DNA from 2 places in the Ideonella flava genome. Region 1 is predicted to be linked to the other one. Evidence: riboswitches for the same ligand, from Rfam matches in the RefSeq annotation. Region 1 holds a riboswitch; the other holds the start of a gene.

The links. A riboswitch is a leader RNA that binds a small molecule or an ion and turns the genes downstream of it on or off. The one in region 1 is predicted to bind S-adenosylhomocysteine.
Region 2: another riboswitch for S-adenosylhomocysteine. It lies ahead of metH (methionine synthase); the one in region 1 lies ahead of ahcY (adenosylhomocysteinase).

Annotation. Positions count from the first base shown of each region.
Region 1 covers NZ_JBPZHD010000017.1:97,297-106,853, forward strand. Annotated here, with positions in the region: gene ACS5PM_RS30230 (SMP-30/gluconolactonase/LRE family protein) at 1-298, shown strand, start outside; gene ACS5PM_RS30235 (LysR substrate-binding domain-containing protein) at 459-1,415, shown strand; gene ACS5PM_RS30240 (OmpW/AlkL family protein) at 1,479-2,090, opposite strand; gene metF (methylenetetrahydrofolate reductase [NAD(P)H]) at 2,300-3,154, opposite strand; gene ACS5PM_RS30250 (TlyA family RNA methyltransferase) at 3,162-3,938, opposite strand; gene ahcY (adenosylhomocysteinase) at 4,049-5,482, opposite strand; S-adenosyl-L-homocysteine riboswitch at 5,572-5,647, opposite strand; gene ACS5PM_RS30260 (aminotransferase class V-fold PLP-dependent enzyme) at 5,659-6,885, opposite strand; gene ACS5PM_RS30265 (HAD-IIB family hydrolase) at 6,923-7,738, shown strand; gene ACS5PM_RS30270 (DNA glycosylase AlkZ-like family protein) at 7,743-8,843, opposite strand; gene purT (formate-dependent phosphoribosylglycinamide formyltransferase) at 8,925-9,557, shown strand, end outside.
Region 2 covers NZ_JBPZHD010000003.1:112,577-122,133, reverse strand. Annotated here, with positions in the region: gene metH (methionine synthase) at 1-2,136, opposite strand, end outside; S-adenosyl-L-homocysteine riboswitch at 2,208-2,320, opposite strand; gene ACS5PM_RS07400 (hypothetical protein) at 2,415-3,029, shown strand; gene ACS5PM_RS07395 (HD-GYP domain-containing protein) at 3,107-4,330, shown strand; gene ACS5PM_RS07390 (hypothetical protein) at 4,634-5,806, shown strand; gene ACS5PM_RS07385 (homocysteine S-methyltransferase family protein) at 5,827-6,885, opposite strand; gene pobA (4-hydroxybenzoate 3-monooxygenase) at 6,934-8,106, opposite strand; gene ACS5PM_RS07375 (helix-turn-helix domain-containing protein) at 8,202-9,122, shown strand; gene pcaF (3-oxoadipyl-CoA thiolase) at 9,173-9,557, opposite strand, start outside.

The DNA.
Region 1 (9,557 bases):
GGGCGGTCCGGACGGCTCCATCGTCGACGCCGAAGGCTGCCTGTGGAACGCGCAGTGGGGCGCGGGCCGCGTCGTTCGATACGCCCCGGACGGCGAATGGCTGATGTCGGTCGGCCTGGCCGCGCCGCACGCCAGCTGCCCGGCCTTCGGCGGCGAAGGGCTGCACGACCTGATGATCACCAGCGCCCGCGCCGAGATGGACACGGCCGCACTCGCCCGCTCGCCGGAATCCGGCAGCTTGTTCCACTTGCACTTGCCCGGCGTCACCGGCCTGGCGGACGCCTTGTTCGAAGACTGATCGACGCAGCGGCCGGCCGCAGGAGCTTGCCTATACTGACTCGTTCCTGGCCAGTGCCGTGGGACGTTTCATCCATGCGGCCGACATCCTCATCGACGACAGGCGTTCGCCGCCGTACCACGAGTGAACTCCAGCGGATGAGGCGTCCGCGCCGGGCCCCATGACCGATCCGCGATCCGACCGCTTCATCCGCTCGCGCCTGAAGACGCGTCACCTGGTGTTGCTCAAGGAGCTCGGCCAGCACCAGTCCATCCTTCGCGCGGCCGAGGCGGCGAACCTGACCCAGCCGGCGGCGTCCAAGCTGCTGTCGGAGCTGGAACAGACGCTGGGCGTCACGCTCTTCGAGCGGCTGCCTCGCGGCGTGGCACCCACCTGGTACGGCGAGGTCATGATCCGCCGCGCGAGCGCTGCGCTGGCCGAGATGAGCCTGGCGCACCAGGAGGTGATGGAGCTGCTGTCCGGCATGACCGGGCGAGTCGCGATAGGCACGGTGCTCACGCCGGCGACGTCGCTGCTGCCGCAGGCCGTGCAGCGGCTCAAGGCGCGGCACGAGCGCCTGCATGTGGCGATCGAGGTCGACGCCAGCAAGCCGCTGGTCGAGCGGCTGCGGGCCGGATCGCTCGACATTGTCATCGGCCGCATCCTCGATCCTTCGGTGGCCGATGAGCTGGTCTTCGAGCCGCTGGCCGAAGAGCCGCACCGTCTCGTCGTGCGCGCCGGGCATCCGCTGTGCGCCTGCGAAGGGATGGGCGTGCAAGAGCTGGTGGACCAGGGCTGGATCCTGCCGCCGGCGGGGAGCATCCTGCGGGATCGCCTCACGGCGATGTTCGTCTCCCACGGTCTCGACATGCCGGCGCGCACGGTCGAGACGGCGGCCCTGCCGGTCACGCTCGCCTTGCTGGCCGGTGGCGACATGGTGGCCGCGTTGCCGCAGGAGGTGGTGCGTGCCCAATTGGCGGCAGGGGTGCTCGACGTGCTGCCCTTCGACCCCCGCCTCACCCTGGACGCCTACGGGCTCGTGACCCGCCGCCAGCACGCGCTGTCGCCTGGGGCGCTGGCCCTGCTGGAGGTCCTGCGGGAAGTGGCCGCCACACGACCGCTCAACCCGCTTTCCTGAGGCGCCGGCGCGAAGAATGTCCCGTCGGCCCGGCTCGCGCCGATCCGGGGCCGGCCAGCGAGGTCAGAACCGCTTGCCGACGCCGATGCTGGCCAGCCAGGGGTTGATCTTGAAGTCACCGGCCTTGACGCCGAAGGACGACACCTCGGTGCCGATCTGCACCTTCTTCACGTCCACGTTGATCAGCCAGCCGCCGCCGATGGGCACGTCGGCGCCGATCTGCGCTGCCAGGCCGAAGCTGTCCTTCTTCAGTGAGGGCTGCAACTGGGCCTCGACGGCGGGATCCCAGCTCACGTCCGAGATGTGCGTGTAGTTCACCCCCAGGCCCACGTAGGGCCGCCAGCCGCCCAGGCCGATGAAGTGGTACTGCGCGGTGAGCGTGGGCGGCAGGTGCTTGAAGCTGCCGATCTTCGCGCCGCCGGACCTCACGTCCTGCTTCTGCGGGTAGGTGAGGATCAGCTCCAGTGCGAAGCTGGGGTTCAGGAAGTAGCTGATGTCGACTTCGGGAATGACCTTGTCGTTGATCGACAGGTCCAGGCCGGTCGAGTCGTCGTTCTGCGAAGTCAGGCTGACGGCGCGGGCGCGGACGATCCAGTCGCCCGTGTCCTGGGCCTGCGAGGCCAGCGGGACGAGCGTGGCGGCGGCCACGGAGAGCGCGATGAGAGGGCGCTTCATGATGGGAACACTCCTTCTGGGTTGCAATGGACATGGCGCTTGGGCCATGTCGCCATTGCATCGAAAGAGCGCCTTGCGGCCCTTGCCGTCCCGCAAGCGGATCCGGCATAACCCGCAACAGCCGCGGTGCCTTGATCTGGCTTAAGAAGGGCTGTCGCCGCGCGATGCGGCGGCGCCACAGCGCGGCAGGCGATACCCGAGCACGGTGCTCAGAGACCCAGCCGGCGGCAGACCTCGAGCGTGAGCGCGCTCTGGTTCAGCGTGTAGAAGTGCAGGCCCGGGGCGCCGCCGGCGATCAGCCGCTCGCACAGCCGCGTCACCACGTCCAGCCCGAAGGCACGGATGGACGCGGTGTCGTCGAGGAAGCCCTCCATCTTCAGCGCCGCCCAGCGCGGGATCTCTATGCCGTCGCGCGCGGCGAACTGGGCGATGCGCGCGTAGTTGTGGATGGGCATGATGCCCGGCACGATGGGCACGGTGACGCCCATCGCCCGCACCTCGTCGACGAAGTGGAAGTAGGCGTCCGGGTTGAAGAAGAACTGGGTGATCGCCGAGGTCGCGCCGGCCTGGACCTTGTCGACGAAGAACTGCAGGTCGCGGCGGGCATAACGCTGCTGCGGGTGGTACTCGGGGTAGGCCGCGACCTCGATGTGCCAGTCGGCGCCCTGCGTCTCGCGGATGAAGGCCACCAGTTCGGAGGCGAAGCGGAACTCGCCGGCGGTGGCCGTGCCGCTCGGCAGGTCGCCGCGCAGCGCGACGATCCGCCGGATGCCCTGGGCGCGGTAGGTGGCGAGGATCTCGGCGATGCCTTCGCGCGTGGAGCCGACGCAGCTCAGGTGAGGCGCGGCCTCATGGCCGAGGGCCGCGATGTCGCGCACGGTGGCCAGGGTCTTTTCGCGCGTCGAGCCGCCGGCGCCATAGGTGACGCTGAAGAACTCCGGCTTCACGGCGGCGAGATCCTGCACCACGGTCTTCAGCTTCTCGCTGCCGACGGGGGTGTTGGGCGGGAAGAACTCGAAGCTGATCGGCACGCGCTTCGGTTCGGGGCGGGAAGTGTCGGTCATGGTCGGATCAGGTCGGGGTCACTGGGGAGGAGGCCAGTCGCGCCTCGATGAAGAACTCGCGGTTGCCGTCGCCGCCGGTGGTGGGGCTGTCGCGCCAGGCCACCACCTCGAGCCCGATGCGGCCGCAGGCCTTGCGCAGGCGGGCCTCGACGTGGCCGTAGGCGGAGGCGTCCTTCACGAGGCCCTTCTTGCCGATGTCGACCGGCTGCAGCTCGAACTGGGGCTTGACCAGCAAGAGCAGCGTGCCGGTCGGTGCCAGCAGGAGGGTCAGCGCGGGCAGCACCAGGGTCAGGGAGATGAAGGACAGGTCGCCCGTGATGAAGTCGAAGCCGGCCGCCGGCATGGCGGCGCCGATCTGCTCACGGGTCAGCGAGCGCGCGTTGACGCCTTCCAGCGCGGTGACGCGCGGGTCGGCCGCCAATCGCGGGTGCAACTGGCCGTGGCCGACATCGACGCCCACCACGTGCGCCGCGCCGGCGGCCAGCAGCACGTCGGTGAAGCCGCCGGTGCTCTGGCCCACGTCGAGCGCCACGGCGCCGGTCAAGGGCAGCCCGCTTTCGCGCAGAACGCCCTCGAGCTTCAGGCCGCCGCGCGATGCCCAGCGCAGCTCGGCATCGTCGGTCAGCTCGATCTCGCAGCCTTCGGGCAGGTCTTCGCCGGCCTTCTTTGGCACCAGCCAGCCTTGCGGCCCGAGCCAGCGCACGGCGCCCCGATCGATCAGCCGCTGGGCGGCCGACCGGCTGGGGGCGAGGCCCTGTGCAACTAGGAGTTGGTCAGCGCGCATCCGCGTCTCGGTGCTCCCGCGCTACCAAGCGGCTGCCGCGGATCCGGCTTTGCCGGGCCGCTGGCTGCGCCCCTCGAGGGGGAGCGCCGCAGGCGCTACGGGGTGGGTCGTCAATACCTGTAGGTGTCCGGCTTGTAGGGGCCGTTCTTGGACACGCCGATGTAGGCCGCCTGCTCGTCGGTGAGCACGCTGAGCTTGGCGTTGAGCTTCTTCAGCTGCAGCCGCGCGACCTTCTCGTCCAGGTGCTTCGGCAGCACGTAGACCTGGCCGACCCGGTAGGCCTCGGGCTTGGTGAAGAGCTCGATCTGCGCGATCGTCTGGTTGGCGAACGAGCTGGACATCACGTAGCTCGGGTGGCCGGTGCCGCAGCCCAGGTTCACCAGGCGGCCCTTGGCCAGCATGATGATGCGCTTGCCGTCCGGGAAGATGATGTGGTCGACCTGCGGCTTGATCTCTTCCCACTGGTACTTCTCGAGCGAGGCGATGTCGATCTCGTTGTCGAAGTGGCCGATGTTGCAGACGATGGCCTGGTCCTTCATCTTCGCCATGTGGTCGTGGGTGATCACGTGCTTGTTGCCGGTGGCGGTGACGAAGATGTCGCCCTGCGAGCAGGCGTCGTCCATGGTGACGACGCGGTAGCCCTCCATCGCGGCCTGCAGGGCGTTGATGGGGTCGATCTCGGTGACCCACACCTGGGCCGACAGGGCACGCAGCGCCTGCGCCGAGCCCTTGCCCACGTCGCCGTAGCCGGCCACGACGGCGATCTTGCCGGCGACCATCACGTCGGTCGCGCGCTTGATGCCGTCGACCAGGCTCTCGCGGCAGCCGTAGAGGTTGTCGAACTTGCTCTTGGTGACGGAGTCGTTGACGTTGATGGCGCGGAACAGCAGCGTGCCCTTGGCGCTCATCTCGTTCAGGCGGTGCACGCCGGTGGTGGTCTCTTCGGTCACGCCGATGATCTGGGCGCTCTTGCGGGTGTACCAGGTGGGGTCGATGGCCAGCTTGCCCTTGATGGCGGCATACAGCTCGCGCTCTTCCTCGCTGCCCGGGTTGGCCAGGACGCTGGCGTCTTTCTCGGCGCGCTGGCCCAGGTGCATCAGCAGCGTCGCGTCGCCGCCGTCGTCCAGGATCATGTTGGGGCCTTCACCCTCGGAGCCGGCGTTGCCGAACTCGAAGATGCGATGGGTGTAGTCCCAGTAGTCCTTGAGCGACTCGCCCTTGTAGGCGAAGACGGGGGTGCCGCGGGCGACGAGCGCCGCGGCGGCGTGGTCCTGCGTCGAGAAGATGTTGCACGAGGCCCAGCGGACCTGCGCGCCCAGCGCCTGCAGCGTCTCGACCAGCACGGCGGTCTGGATCGTCATGTGCAGGCTGCCGGTGATGCGAGCGCCCTTCAGGGGCTGGCTGGCGGCGAATTCCTCGCGGATTGCCATCAGGCCGGGCATCTCGGTCTCGGCGATGTTGATTTCCTTGCGGCCCCAATCGGCCAGGCCGATGTCGGTGATGGCGTGGTCCGCGGCGGCGGGCTTGAGAACGGCTGCGTTCATGGCAATGACTCCGGTCGGTCGAAATGGGAGCGACCCGCAAGGGCGACGAGACGATGGAGCCTGGTAGGCACGCATCACCACGCAGTTCATGCGGGTGAGCGCCGTTGCAAATGTGGAGTTCCGAGCCTGGGGCCGGTAGGCGGCCTTGCAACGCTCCTCGGAACGAGGGACGGATTCTAACCGCCGCGAAGGCGCGAGTCGATGACGGATGCCACGCGCTCGATGTCCTCGTCGTCGTTGTAGGCCTGGGCCGAGATGCGCCACCAGAGCGCCTCGTCGATGGCCAGGATCTGCGCCTCGATCGAGTGCTCGAACAGCAGCCAGTCCTTCAGTGCTGTCGCCGCAGCGGCGCCATGGCCCAGCGCCGGCGGCAGCGGCACGCTGACCATGCTGCCGACCATCCGGCGCGGTGTGAGCCAGGGCAGGTTCCAGCGTTCGCACAGGCGCTCCGCTGAACGCCAGGCCAGCCCGTGGTTGTGAGCCCACAGGGCCTCACGGCCGCCCAAGGCCTCGTCGATGAAGGCCAGGCCCGCTGGCGCGCACAGGTAGGGCGTGGGGTCGCTGGTGCCGACCCAGTCGAACTCGGCATGCCAGCCCAGGCCCGAGCCCCAGGAGGTGACGGTGGGATGCAGATCATCGCGTCGGGCCGGCGCAGCCCAGAGCACGGCACAGCTGCGCGGTGCGAAGGCCCACTTGTGCAGGTTGGCCGCATAGAAATCGACGCCCAGCGACGGGATGTCGACCGGGACGGCGCCGGGTGCATGGGCGCCATCGGCCAGCACCGCCACGCCGCGTGCGCGGCAGACGGCAGCCATCTCGGCAAGCGGCATGAGCAGGGCGGTCTCGGGGCTCACGTGGTCCAGCACGGCCAGGCGGGTGCGCGGCGTGAGCGCGGCCTCGACGGCGGCCACCAGGGCGGCGGCATCGGCGCCCGGAAAGGGCAGCGCTGTCGTGCACACGGTCGCTCCGGCGCGAGCCGCATGGTGTGCCGCGGCGCGCGCCACGCCGCCGTAAGTCCGGTTCGTCACCAGCACCTCGTCGCCTGCGGCGAGGCGGAAGGACGACAGCACGGCATTGGCGCCGGTGGTGGCATTGGCCACGAAGACCAGGTCGTCCCCGGTCACGCCGAGCCAGGGTGCGACGGCGGCGGCCGCGGCCCGCAGGCGCTGGCGCGGCCGCCCATCCGGCCCCGCACCACCCGGCTGGCCCTGCACGCCAATCGGCGTGATCTCCCGCAACAGCATGCGGGCCGGGTGACGCTCGATCTCGTCGCGCAGCGCAGCCTGCGCGGCCAGCACTGCGAGCGGGGTGGCGCCGACCGTGCCGTGGTTGAGATAGGTGGCGGCCGGGTCCAGGCTCCACAAGGGCAGCAGGCTGCGACCGAAGCGTGGCGGGGTGTGCATGGCGGGCGATTTCAGCACGCATGGGACACTGCCCGCCATGCCCGATCCGACCGCGACGCCCTTGCCGGGCGCCACGCCCTGGTCGCAGGTCCCGCGCGCGCGGCTCGTCCGTATCGCCGGCCTGCTGACCGACATCGACGACACCTTGACGCGCGACGGCGCGATCGAGCCGGAGGCGCTCTCGGCGCTGCGGTCGCTGGCGGATGCCGGCGTGCCGGTCATCGCCATCACCGGCCGCCCGGCGGGCTGGAGCGAGCCCTTCGCGCTGGCCTGGCCGGTGGCGGCGATCGTGGCCGAGAACGGTGGCGTGATGCTGCGCCGTGATGCTCAAGGCCGGCTGCGGCACGATTTCGCTCAGGTGCCGGACGAGCGGGAGCGCAACCTCGCCCGGCTGCGAGACGGCGCCGCCGCCGTGCTACGCGAGGTGCCCGGCGCCACGTTGGCCCGCGACAGCGCCGGCCGCCTGACCGACATCGCTATCGACCACAGCGAGTTCGAGCACCTGCCGCCGGCCCGGATCGACGAGGTCGTCTCGGTCATGCAGGCCCACGGCTTGAACGCGACCGTCAGCTCCATTCACGTCAACGGCTGGATCGGCGAGCACAGCAAGTGGACGGCCGCCGCGTGGGCCGTCGAGGAAGTCGTCGGCCGCTCTTTCGAGCCGGGGGACTGGCTCTACGTCGGCGATTCGACCAACGACCAGCTGATGTTCGAGCGAGTGCCGCTGTCCGTCGGCGTGGCCAACATCGCGCGCTTCTGGAGCGAGCTCATCGTCAAGCCGGCCTACGTGACAGCCGGCGAGCGCGGGCGAGGCTTTGCCGAGGTCGCTGCTGCGCTGCTCGCGGCGCGTTGAACGCTCAGCCTTCCAGCCCGAGGAAGTCCGACAGCCGTTGACGCTCCTCTTCCAGCGCGCGGCGGAAAAGTGGGTCGCGCGGCGCGCGGCCGCTGACGTATCCGCTGTCGATCGCGAGCCGCTCGTTCTTCACCGAGGCGTTGGCCCAGCCGATGACCTCGTCGCGCCACATCAGTGGCAGCGCGTAGTAGCCCAGCTGCCGCTTCGGCGCCGGCGTGTAGGCCTCGAAGCGGTAGGCCCAGCCCCAGAAAAGCTCGAAGCGCCGCCGGTCCCACACGACCGGGTCGAAGGGCGCGAACAGGTGCACCCGCTCGGGCACCTGGTGGCGGCGCGACGACGGGTTCTCGCCGGCGGGCCAGTACCAGTCGATGCCATCCAGCTTCGTCCGGGCCAGGCGCTGCTTGGCGCGCGCCAGGGCCGCGGCGCGCTCGCCGCGCCACTGCGGCGCGCCGCCACCCATCAGGCTGGCCAGGTAACCGAGGCTGGCTCCTGGCAAGGGCGCGTACTTGGCCACCACCAGGTCCAGCAGGGCGTCGACCCGGGCGCTGACCTCCGCCGGGTCGCTCACCGCCTCGTGCGGCTCGCGCGCCGCATAGACCCGAACGCCACCGTCGCGGCGCGCCACGCGAAGGAGGCCGCGGTAGTGCATGCCATCCAGCAGCTCGGTGCTTGCGCGCGAAGAGCCGCCGAACCAGTTGCGCGTGCGGCCATGGGCGAAGTGATCGTCGACCTCTTTGGGATGCACCTCGCCGCGCTCTCGCACGAAGGCGAGCACCTCGTGCGCCTGCTTCCAGCGCGCGTCCGTCCAGGCGTGGCGCGGCGTGCGCGGGTGCATGAGTGCCAGGTGGCGCGCGGGCAGGAAGCCGTAGTTGACGAAGTGGTCCTCGTCGATGGGCAGGCGCGGATAGCGGCGTTCCAGGTCGCCGGCGGTGTAGTCCGTCACGCGGTGGCGCAGCGTCAGGTCCTGGGCGCGGGCGGGGGCGCGGATCGGGTCGGCCTGCACGAAGCCGAGCTTCTCGATGGCGCGCGGCAGGGTCGTCGGCGTGAAGAGGCTGCGGGCGATGGCGTAGCGGCGCAGGTCGTCGAGAGTCGAGGCGCGAGGCATGGCCGATGATGCCTCCGGTCGGGGGCGGCCGTGGCCGGCGGCGACAATGCCGGATTCCATTGCCGAAGATCAGGCCGACCGATGAAACCACTGGGAACACCGTTGTCGCCCGCCGCCCTGCGCGTGATGCTGTTGGGTGCGGGCGAGCTGGGCAAGGAGGTGCTGATCGCGTTGCAGCGCCTGGGCGTCGAGACCATTGCCGTCGACCGCTACGAGAACGCCCCGGGGCAGCAGGTGGCGCACCACGCGCACACCATCGCGATGAGCGACCCGGCGGCGCTGCGTGCCCTGATCGAGGCCGAGCGGCCCGACCTGGTGGTTCCCGAGATCGAGGCCATTGCGACCCCGGTGCTTCAGGAGCTCGAGGCCGCCGGCACGGTGCGGGTCATCCCGACGGCACGGGCCGCGCGCCTGACGATGGATCGCGAGGGCATCCGCCGCCTGGCCGCCGAAACGCTCGGCCTGCCGACCAGCCCGTACCGCTTCTGCGATTCGCTGGCCGAACTGCAGGCGGCCATCGATGGCGGGATCGGGTATCCCTGCATCGTCAAGCCGGTGATGAGCAGCTCCGGCAAGGGCCAGAGCAAGATCGACGGCCCGGCGGACGTGGCCAAGGCCTGGGACCACGCCATGGCCGGTGGCCGGGTCAGCCACGGCCGGGTGATCGTCGAGGGCTTCATCGATTTCGACTACGAGATCACGCTGCTCACCGTG
Region 2 (9,557 bases), on a different contig from region 1:
CTGCTCGCGCGACTCGTCGGCGTAGACCTCGATCACGTCGTCGTCCACCGTGTTGGCCGGGTACAGGCCGATCACGCCCTGGGCCTGCAGCCAGCGGCCGTCGATGATCCTCTTCAACAGCCTCTGGCCGTCTTCGAGCACCTTGCGCGCCGCGTCGCCGACGACGGGATCCTGCAGGATGGCGGGGTAGGGGCCGGCCAGGTCCCAGGTCTGGAAGAAGGGGCCCCAGTCGATGTGCTGGGCGAGCTCGGCCAGGTCGTAGTGGCGAAACAGCCGCCGGCCGATGAAGCGCGGCTTCGCGGGCGGGGTCGACCAGTCGATCGGCGTCTTGTTGGCGCGGGCCTGCGCGAGCTTGACCAGCGGCGTGGCCTTCTTGCCGGCGTGCAGGGTGCGCACGCGGTCGTAGTCGGCCTTGAGCTCGTCGACGTAGGCGGCGGCGCGGTCGTCGGACAGCAGCTCAGAGCACACGCCCACCGCGCGGGACGCGTCCGGCACGTAGACGACCGGGCCCTCGTAGTGAGGCGAGATCTTGACGGCGGTGTGCACGCGGCTGGTCGTCGCGCCGCCGATCAGCAGCGGCAGCTTCTTCTCGCGGAACCAAGCGTCGCGCTGCATCTCGGCCGCTACGTGCTGCATCTCCTCCAGGCTGGGCGTGATCAGGCCCGACAGGCCGATGAGGTCGGCGCCCTCGGCCCGCGCCTTCTCGAGGATGTCCTGGCAGGCGACCATCACCCCCATGTTGACGACCTCGAAGTTGTTGCACTGGAGCACGACGGTGACGATGTTCTTGCCGATGTCGTGCACGTCGCCCTTGACGGTCGCGATGACGATCTTGCCCTTGGCCTTCGTCTCGCCGCCGGCGGCCGCCAGCGTGGCCTTCTCGGCCTCGATGTAGGGCAGCAGATGCGCGACCGCCTGCTTCATCACCCGGGCGCTCTTGACCACCTGCGGCAGGAACATCTTGCCGGCGCCGAAGAGGTCGCCGACGATGTTCATGCCCGCCATCAAGGGCCCTTCGATCACGTGCAGCGGCCGACCTTGCCGGGCCTCGATGGCACGCCAGGCCTCTTCGGTGTCCTCGTTGATGAAGTCGGTGATGCCGTTGACCAGGGCGTGCGACAGGCGTTCCTCGACCGGCGCGTTGCGCCAGGCCAGGCGCGTCGAGTCATCCTTGGCGGCGCCCTTGACCGCCTCGGCGATCTCCAGCAGCCGCTCGGTCGAATCCTTGCGGCGGTTGAGCACCACGTCCTCGACGCGCTCGCGCAGCTCGGCGTCCAGTTCGTCGTACACGCCGACCATGCCGGCGTTGACGATGCCCATGTCCATGCCGGCCTGGATCGCGTGGTAGAGGAAGACCGTGTGGATCGCCTCGCGCACCGGCTCGTTGCCGCGGAAGCTGAAGCTCACGTTGGACACGCCGCCCGAGACCTTGGCGCCTGGCAGGTTCTGCTTGATCCAGCGCGTGGCCTGGATGAAGTCGACCGCGTAGTTGTCGTGCTCCTCGATGCCGGTCGCGATGGCGAAGATGTTGGGGTCGAAGATGATGTCCTCGGGCGGGAAGCCGACCTCCTCGACGAGGATGCGGTAGGCCCGGGCGCAGATCTCGGTCTTGCGGGCGAAGGTGTCGGCCTGGCCCTGCTCGTCGAAGGCCATGACCACCGCGGCCGCGCCGTAGCGGCGCACGAGGTTCGCCTGGCGCTTGAACTCCGCCTCGCCTTCCTTCATCGAGATGGAGTTGACGATGCCCTTGCCCTGCAGGCACTTCAGCCCGGCCTCGATGACGCTCCACTTGGACGAGTCGACCATGATCGGCACGCGCGCGATCTCGGGCTCGCTCATCGCCAGCTTGAGGAAGCGCTCCATCGCCGCCTGGCTGTCGAGCATCGCCTCGTCCATGTTGACGTCGATGACCTGGGCGCCGTTCTCGACCTGCTGCCGCGCCACGGCCAGCGCCTTCTCGTACTCGCCGGCGAGGATCATCCGGGCGAAGGCCTTGGAGCCGGTGACGTTGGTGCGCTCGCCGACGTTGACGAAGAGGGTGCCGGCACCGATAGACACCGGCTCCAGGCCCGACAGGCGCATGGGCGGCGGGGCGACGTTGGCGGAGCGTTCGGCGGAGGAGGCGATGGCGTTCATGGCGGCGGAGGGGACAGCGGGGAAAGGGCCGCGACCACCACCACGGCTCACCCGCGGCGGCCGCGCTGCGGCCCGGGTGAGCGCCGTTGGAGCGCCCGGCGGGCTGCCGTGCGCACCGTGCCGAGCCTGGCGGCGCAACCGGCGGCAGTCTCGCGGGCACGCCGTCGCAACGCTCCTCGGACGGTTCAGGGATTCTACGCAAGCCCCCATTCACCCAGCCTGACGACGCTTACACCTGGACGCTCGCTACCGGGCAGGCTGTTTGCTCGAATGCCGCCATGACTCCCGGCCGTCTTCTTTCCCGCCTCGGGCTGTGCCTGCTTCTGCTTGCAGCGCTGCAGGCCTGCCGGACGACCCAGCCGGCCACGACCCCGTCGCCTGCGCCGGGGGCTCCGGAGGCGGTCGAGCCCTCTCCCGGCAAGCCCGCCATGCCGCCCGATGCCCCGCTCGCCGCCGAGTCGCGGTGGCTGGGCGAGCTCTTCGCGGGCACGCCGGTGCAGGTCAGCGGCGAGCGTGACGGCAGCGTCCGGCTGGTGGTGCCGATGAAATACGCCTTCGATGCTCCGGCGGCCGCGGCGCCCAAGCCGCCCTTGCAGGCGGTGCTGGACAAGCTGTCCCAGAGCCTGAAGCGCCAGCCCGCGGCCAGGCTCCAGGCGGCGCCGCCCTCGGGCAAGGCCTCGGCCGAGCGCATGGCGGCGATCCGCACCCATCTGGCCGGGCGCGGCGTGCCGAGCTGGCGCGTGGCCGCGGCCGCCTCGGCCGAGGATGACCAGGTGCTGCTGCGCCTGGTCGCGCCGGCCGGGGGCTTGCGCAAGCTGGACGACGCCACCCTGCCGCCGGCGCCGCGCGTCGTGCCGCCCCCCGCGGCGGCCGCCAGCAGCGCCTCTCGCTGAGCTCAACTTCCCCGGTCGGCGGCCGAAATCCCCGGAAGGCCCGGCCGCCCCGCGCGACGGGCCGGTGCCTGTCCGCCATGAAACTCGTCCCCATCACCCCTGACGGTCTCGCTCCGGGCATTCCGCTGGCCTTCTCGCTGCGGGATGTCAACGGCCAGGTGCTCGTGCACCGCGGTTCGGCGATCGCCGATCCGCATCAGCTCGGCTACCTGCTGGCGCGGGCGCTGTTCATCGAGGAGGGTGAGAAGGACCTGGTGCAGCGCCAGCTCAACGCCCAGGTCGACCACCTGCTGCGCACCGGCGAGGCGACGCTGGCCGAGATCGCCGCGCTCAAGCCCGACTACGAACGGCGCGCCGTCGAGCTGCCGAAGCCGGGCGAGCGTCCGCTCGAATGGCCGGATCTAGAGGCCCGCGCACGCGTCCTGCTGAGCGCCCCCGGGTCCGGTGCCGACACCCGCACCTCCCGCTGGGAGCAGCGCCTGGACGAACTGGCCGAGGAGATGCTGGCGAGGCTGCAGCGGCAGGTCGATGCGACGCTGCTGCGCTTCTTCCACGCCGCCGCCAGTCGGCCCGAAGACTACAGCACGCTGCACGCCATCCTGGTGATGCTGTTGTGCGCGCTGGCCGGGCCGCGCCTGCCCGGCTGGCAGCCGCAATGGCGGCGGCCGCTGACCCGCGCGGCCCTGTCGATGAACGTCGGCATGGTGCCGCTGCAGAACGAACTGGTCCGCCAGACGCGGCCCCTGAGTCCGGCCCAGCGGGTCCAGGTGGATGCCCATGCCGCACGCGGCGTCGAGCTGCTCGCGTCGGCAGGGATCGAGGACCCTCTGTGGCTGCAGGTGGTGCGCCATCACCACGACGCCCCCAGCGGATCGCTGGATCGCCTGGAGCCCGGCCTGCGGCTGGCGCGACTGATCCAGCGGGCCGACCGCTATGCCGCCCGACTGTCGGCCCGGCGCCACCGCGCGGCGCTGTCGGCCAAGGCGGCCGCGCAGGCGGCCTTCTTCGACGAAGGAGGCCACCCCGACGAGGCCGGGCAGGCGCTGCTGGCCGAGACGGGTCTGCATCCGCCCGGCGCGTGGGTGAAGCTGACCTGCGGCGAGATCGCGCTCGTGATGAAGCGCCAGCCCAACCCCAAGGCCGCGCTGACGGTGGTCAGCCTGGTCAACCGCGAAGGCCTGCCGCTGGCCGTGCCGGCGGTGCGCCACACGGCTTTGCCGAAGTACCAGGTCGAGACGGGCGTGCCCGCGGGCGAGGTGCGGGTGCAGCCGAACCTGGACGCGTTGCACAAGCTGGTCTGAGCCTCGAGCTTCGCCAGCCGCTGGAGGATTCGGCGCCTGCATTCGCTGGTCGGCGGGAGCGGTCGGCTTCGGGAAGTCGCTCGCCCCTTCGCATGGGTTCGACAAGCCAGGCGCAGCGACCCTACTGTCGCGATCCGTGCACTTCCGAAGCGTCCTGCCTGCGACACCATGGGTCAATGCCTCTCGACGAAAGCACATCGTCATCAAGCCCACTCCCCCTCGCTGACGCGCGACGCTGGCGCCAACCGGTCTGAAGGAGCGCCGCGACCGACCGCAGCCCAGCCGTCGCCCTCGCCGGAGGGCTTGTCTGCGCGCGAAAGCAGGGCGTCGAGTCCGCAGGCCGATGCCTTCCTGCCGCCTCGGGCGGTGCTTCGATGGCCGAACGGCGAGGCCTCCTCTGGTCGGCTGGAGGCGGGCCCTTCCGACACGCTTCGTTTCCTGGCCGATGGCGTGAGCGGGCCGCTCGAAAGCCGCTGCGAACAGCGCCCGGCGCGCAGCGGGCTCGACCCGGGACCGATCCCGGTGAACCTGGCCCAAGGGCCGTCGCCGGGTGAAGAGCTGTACGTCGAGCCGGCGTTGATGCAGACCGTGTCGCGCGTCGAGCCTGACTTGCTGCAGATGTTGGCCCGGACAGCGGCCGGCACGCCGGCTGCCGGCGTGTCCGCTTCCGCAGAAGCCGCGCTGTCCAGGGTCATGGAAGGCGCATTGCGCCACATCGAGGCGAACTGCACCGACCCGGCGGCCGTGCGGCGTGCACGCGAATCGCTGGCGAAATCGATTGCTGTCGAGTTGGTGCCGACCCCGTCGGGCGGCTATCTCAGCAGGGCGGCCGATGGCGACCCCGTCGATCCGGGTGACAGGCTGAGCCGCCTGAAGGAAGGGGAGCATCTGCTCGTGAGAGTCTCCCAGGAGGTGGGAGACGAGGCCCACGCCCTCGCGATCTCCGCCACCCGGCTGCCAGGCAGGCAGGTCCAGCTGAGCATCTTCAATTCGCACGGCTGGGGCCATCTGTCGGACGGCCTCGGTCTTGCAGTTGGTCTCACGACCCGGCATCCCGCCATTGGAAAGGTCATGCAGCTTGAAGACGCGGGCCGTGCCATGGGGTTCCTGAACAACCGCGTCGTCAATTTCTCGGACCGCACGGAGCAGGAGGACGGCGCCTGGCGCGCCCCGGGCGCCGGCTTGCCGCTGTGGGTGTGGCTGCAGACCTTCGGCCCCGACGGAGTGGACCTGGAGCCGACCGGGCCGCAGATGACGCCGCAGAAATCCGCCGATTGCGGCATCGAAGTGCAGTTCGCCTGGCTCGCCAGCGTCCTGCCCGAAGCCGACTACAAGCTGGCCAAGGCCCACGTGCTGAACACCCTGGCGCACGCGCCTGCCTCGGACGATGTCGGCGAAGGCGCGCTGCAGCGCCTGCGAGAGCGGGTCACCTCCAGCTTGAGCGGGCACGCGATGGCAACGGCCACCGCGAGCTGAGCCTGCGGCCGGCGAACGTCTCAGGCGGCTTCGGCCACCAGGTGCGTGAGCAGCGGATCGCGCCGATGGCGCGGCCGGTAGCTGCCCACGCGCTTGGCGATGGCGGCGATGTGCTCTGGCGTGGTGCCGCAGCAGCCGCCGGCGATGTTGAGGAAGCCGCTCTTCGCGAACTCCTCCAGCAGGCCGCTGGTGACCTCGGGCGTTTCGTCGAAGCCGGTGTCGCTCATCGGGTTGGGCAGGCCCGCGTTGGGATAGCAGCTGACGTAGGTGTCGTCGGCCAGGCGCGCGAGTTCCTCGATGTACGGGCGCATCAGCGCCGCGCCGAGGGCGCAGTTCAGTCCCACCGCCAGAGGCCGCGCGTGCCGAACCGAGTGCCAGAACGCGCCGACCGTCTGGCCCGAAAGGATGCGGCCGGAGGCGTCCGTCACCGTGCCGGAGATGACCACCGGCAGCCGCTCGCCGGTCTCTTCCATCAGCTCGTCGAGCGCGAAGATGGCGGCCTTGGCATTGAGCGTGTCGAAGATGGTCTCGACCAGGAACAGGTCGACGCCGCCTTCCAGCAGGCCGGCGGCCTGTTCCTTGTAGGCCTCGCGCAGCTGGTCGAAGCTGACGTTGCGCGCGCCCGGGTCGTTCACGTCGGGGCTGATGCTCGCGGTGCGCGGCGTCGGGCCGAGCGCGCCGGCGACGAAGCGAGGCTTGTCGGGGGTGCTGTAGCGATCCGCCGCTTCGCGGGCCAGCCGGGCGGCGGCCACGTTCATCTCTCGTGCGAGAGGCGCCAGGCCGTAGTCCTCCTGCGCGATGGAAGTGGCGCCGAAGGTGTTGGTCTCGATGATGTCGGCGCCGGCGGCCAGGTACTGCTCGTGGATCTCGCGGATCACGTCCGGCCGGGTCAGCACGAGCAGGTCGTTGTTGCCCTTGAGGTCCTTGGGATGGTCCTTCAGCGCCTCGTTGCGGAAGTCGGCCTCGCCCAGCTTGTAGCGCTGGATCATGGTGCCCATCGCCCCGTCGATGATGGCAATGCGTTGCGCAAGGATGGCCGGCAGGGCGGCGCCGCGGGTGTAGGCGGGGGTGGGCTTCATGGGGCCCGATTGTAGAAAGCCGGCCCTTGTCCCCCGCCCGCCAAGGGGTCAGGCGTCCAGGGGCAGGCCGACGTAGTTCTCGGCCATCGAGCGCATCGCGGCTTCGGACTTCACCAGGTAGTCCAGCTCCGCCTGCTGCATCTTGCGGCCGAACTCGCCCGTCTCGGGAAAGCGGTGCATCAGCGACGTGAACCACCAGGAGAAGCGCTCGGCCTTCCACACGCGCGACAGGGCGCGTTGCGAGTAGTTGTCGAGGCCGGCGTCCGAGCCGCGATAGTGCTCGGCGATCGCGCGGCTGAGCAGCGCGACATCCGAAGCCGCGAGGTTCAGGCCCTTGGCGCCGGTCGGCGGCACGATGTGGGCGGCGTCTCCCGCAAGGAAGAGCCGGCCGAAGCGCATCGGCTCGGCCACGAAGCTGCGCAGCGGCGCGATGCTCTTCTCGATCGACGGGCCCTCGATCAGGTGGGCGGCGTCCGCCTCGGGCAGGCGGCGCTTGAGCTCGCCGAAGAAGCGCTCGTCGCTCCAGTCCTCGACGTGGTCGTCGAGCGAGCACTGCACGTAGTAGCGCACCCGGGTCTTGCTGCGCATGCTGCACAGCGCGAAGCCGCGCGGGTGGTTGGCGTAGATGAGCTCCTCGTGCACCGGCGGCACGTCGGCCAGCACGCCCAGCCAGCCGAAGGGGTAGACCTTCTCGTAGTTCCGGATGGCACTCACCGGAACGCTGGCGCGGGCCACGCCGTGGAAGCCGTCGCAGCCGGCGATGAAGTCGGCCTCGATCTCCTGCGCCTGGCCGTCGACCGTGTAGCGCACGGTCGGGCGCCGGCCGTCGAAGCCGGCGATGCTCACGTTCTCGGCCGAGTACACGGTGGTGAGGCCGGCGGAGCGGCGCGCGTCCATCAGGTCGCGCGTGACTTCGGTCTGGCCGTAGACCATGACGCGCTTGCCGGTCAGGGCATGCAGGTCGATGCGGTGGTGGCCGCCGTCGAAGGCGAGCGAGAAGCCGTCGTGCGGCAGGCCCTCGCGGTGCATGCGCTCGCCCACGCCGGCCTCGTCGAGCAGGTCGACCGCGACCTGCTCCAGCACGCCGGCGCGGATGCGGCCCAGCACGTAATCGGGGGTCTGGCGCTCGATGATGACGTGGGCTATCCCGTGCTTGTGCAGCAGGGCGCCGAGCAACAGGCCCGACGGGCCCGCGCCGATGATCGCGACTTGGGTGCGCATCGCTTGTCTCCGTTCATGTGGAATGCCTCGCAGCGTAGGCCGCGAGGGGCCTGTCTTCAATGGACGGATTCGGCCAAGCCTTGCACAATTCGAACATGCCGCCCGTTCGCCGCGCCGCCCGTTCGCTGCCCTCCTACCAGCTCTACGGCGAACCCGGCGCGGCCTCTGTCCCCGAGCGGCTCCACGTCGAGACCATCTCCTCGCGCAGCCGCCTGCACGACTGGGAGATCCGCCCCCACCGGCACGAACTGCTGTTTCAAATTCTGTACATCGCCCGCGGCCATGCCGAGGCCCGGCTGGACGGCCGGGCCTCGGCTCTTGCCGGCCCCGCGGCGGTGCTGGTGCCGGCGGCCACGGCCCACGGCTTCGCGTTCGAGCCTTCGGTCGACGGCTGGGTGATCACGGCGCAGGAACTGCACGTGCGCTCGCTGCTGGCTGGCGAGCCGGGCCTGTGGCCGGTGTTCGACAGGCCGCTCCTGCTGGGCTGGGGCGACGCGGCACCAGCGGCCGGCGGCTTGCGCGCGCAGGGCGACGAGCGGCCCGTCGCCTCGGCCGTCTCGGCCTTGGCCGACGAGTTCGGCGGCCACCAGCGCTGGCGCCAGGCGGCCATCGACGCGGCCTTGACGCGCCTGCTGCTGGCCCTCGCACGCGCGCTGCCGGACGCGGCTGCGGGCCCGGCCGCCGCCAGCCTGCCCGCGCACCTGGCGCGCTACCGGGCGCTCGTGGACGCGCGCTTCCGCCTGCAGCCCAGCGTCGCCTCGCTGGCGGGCGAACTCGGCATCAGCGCGACCCAGCTGAATCGGCTCTGCCGCGCCCAGTTCGGCCGCGGGGCGCTGGAGCTCCTGCACGAGCGCATGGCGCTGGAGGCCCAGCGCCAGCTCGCCTACACCACCCTCAGCGTCAAGCGCATCGGGCTGGACCTGGGCTTCGCCGACCCCGGCTACTTCACGCGCTTCTTCCAGCGCCTGTGCGGCGTGTCGCCCACCGCCTGGAGGCAGCAGGCCCACCAGGCCTGAATCCGGCGCGCCGGCCGGATCCCGCTGAACGCGAGCACGTCCCTTCGTTCCTACACCCGCTCGACGACCATCGCGATGCCCTGGCCCACGCCTATGCACATGGTGCACAGCGCGCGCTTGCCGCCGCTGGCGTAGAGCTGGTTGATCGCCGTGGTGACCAGGCGCGCGCCCGAGGCGCCGAGCGGGTGACCCAGCGCGATCGCACCGCCGTTGGGGTTGACGCGCGGGTCGTCGTCGGCGATGTCGAGCTGGCGCAGCACCGCCAGGCCCTGTGCGGCGAAGGCCTCGTTCAGCTCGATCACGTCGATCTGGCTGAGCGACAGGCCGGCGAGCTGCAGCACCTTGCGGGTGGCCGGCGCGGGGCCTATGCCCATGATGCGCGGCGGAACGCCGGCCGTCGCCATGGCGACCACGCGGGCACGCGGCGTCAGTCCG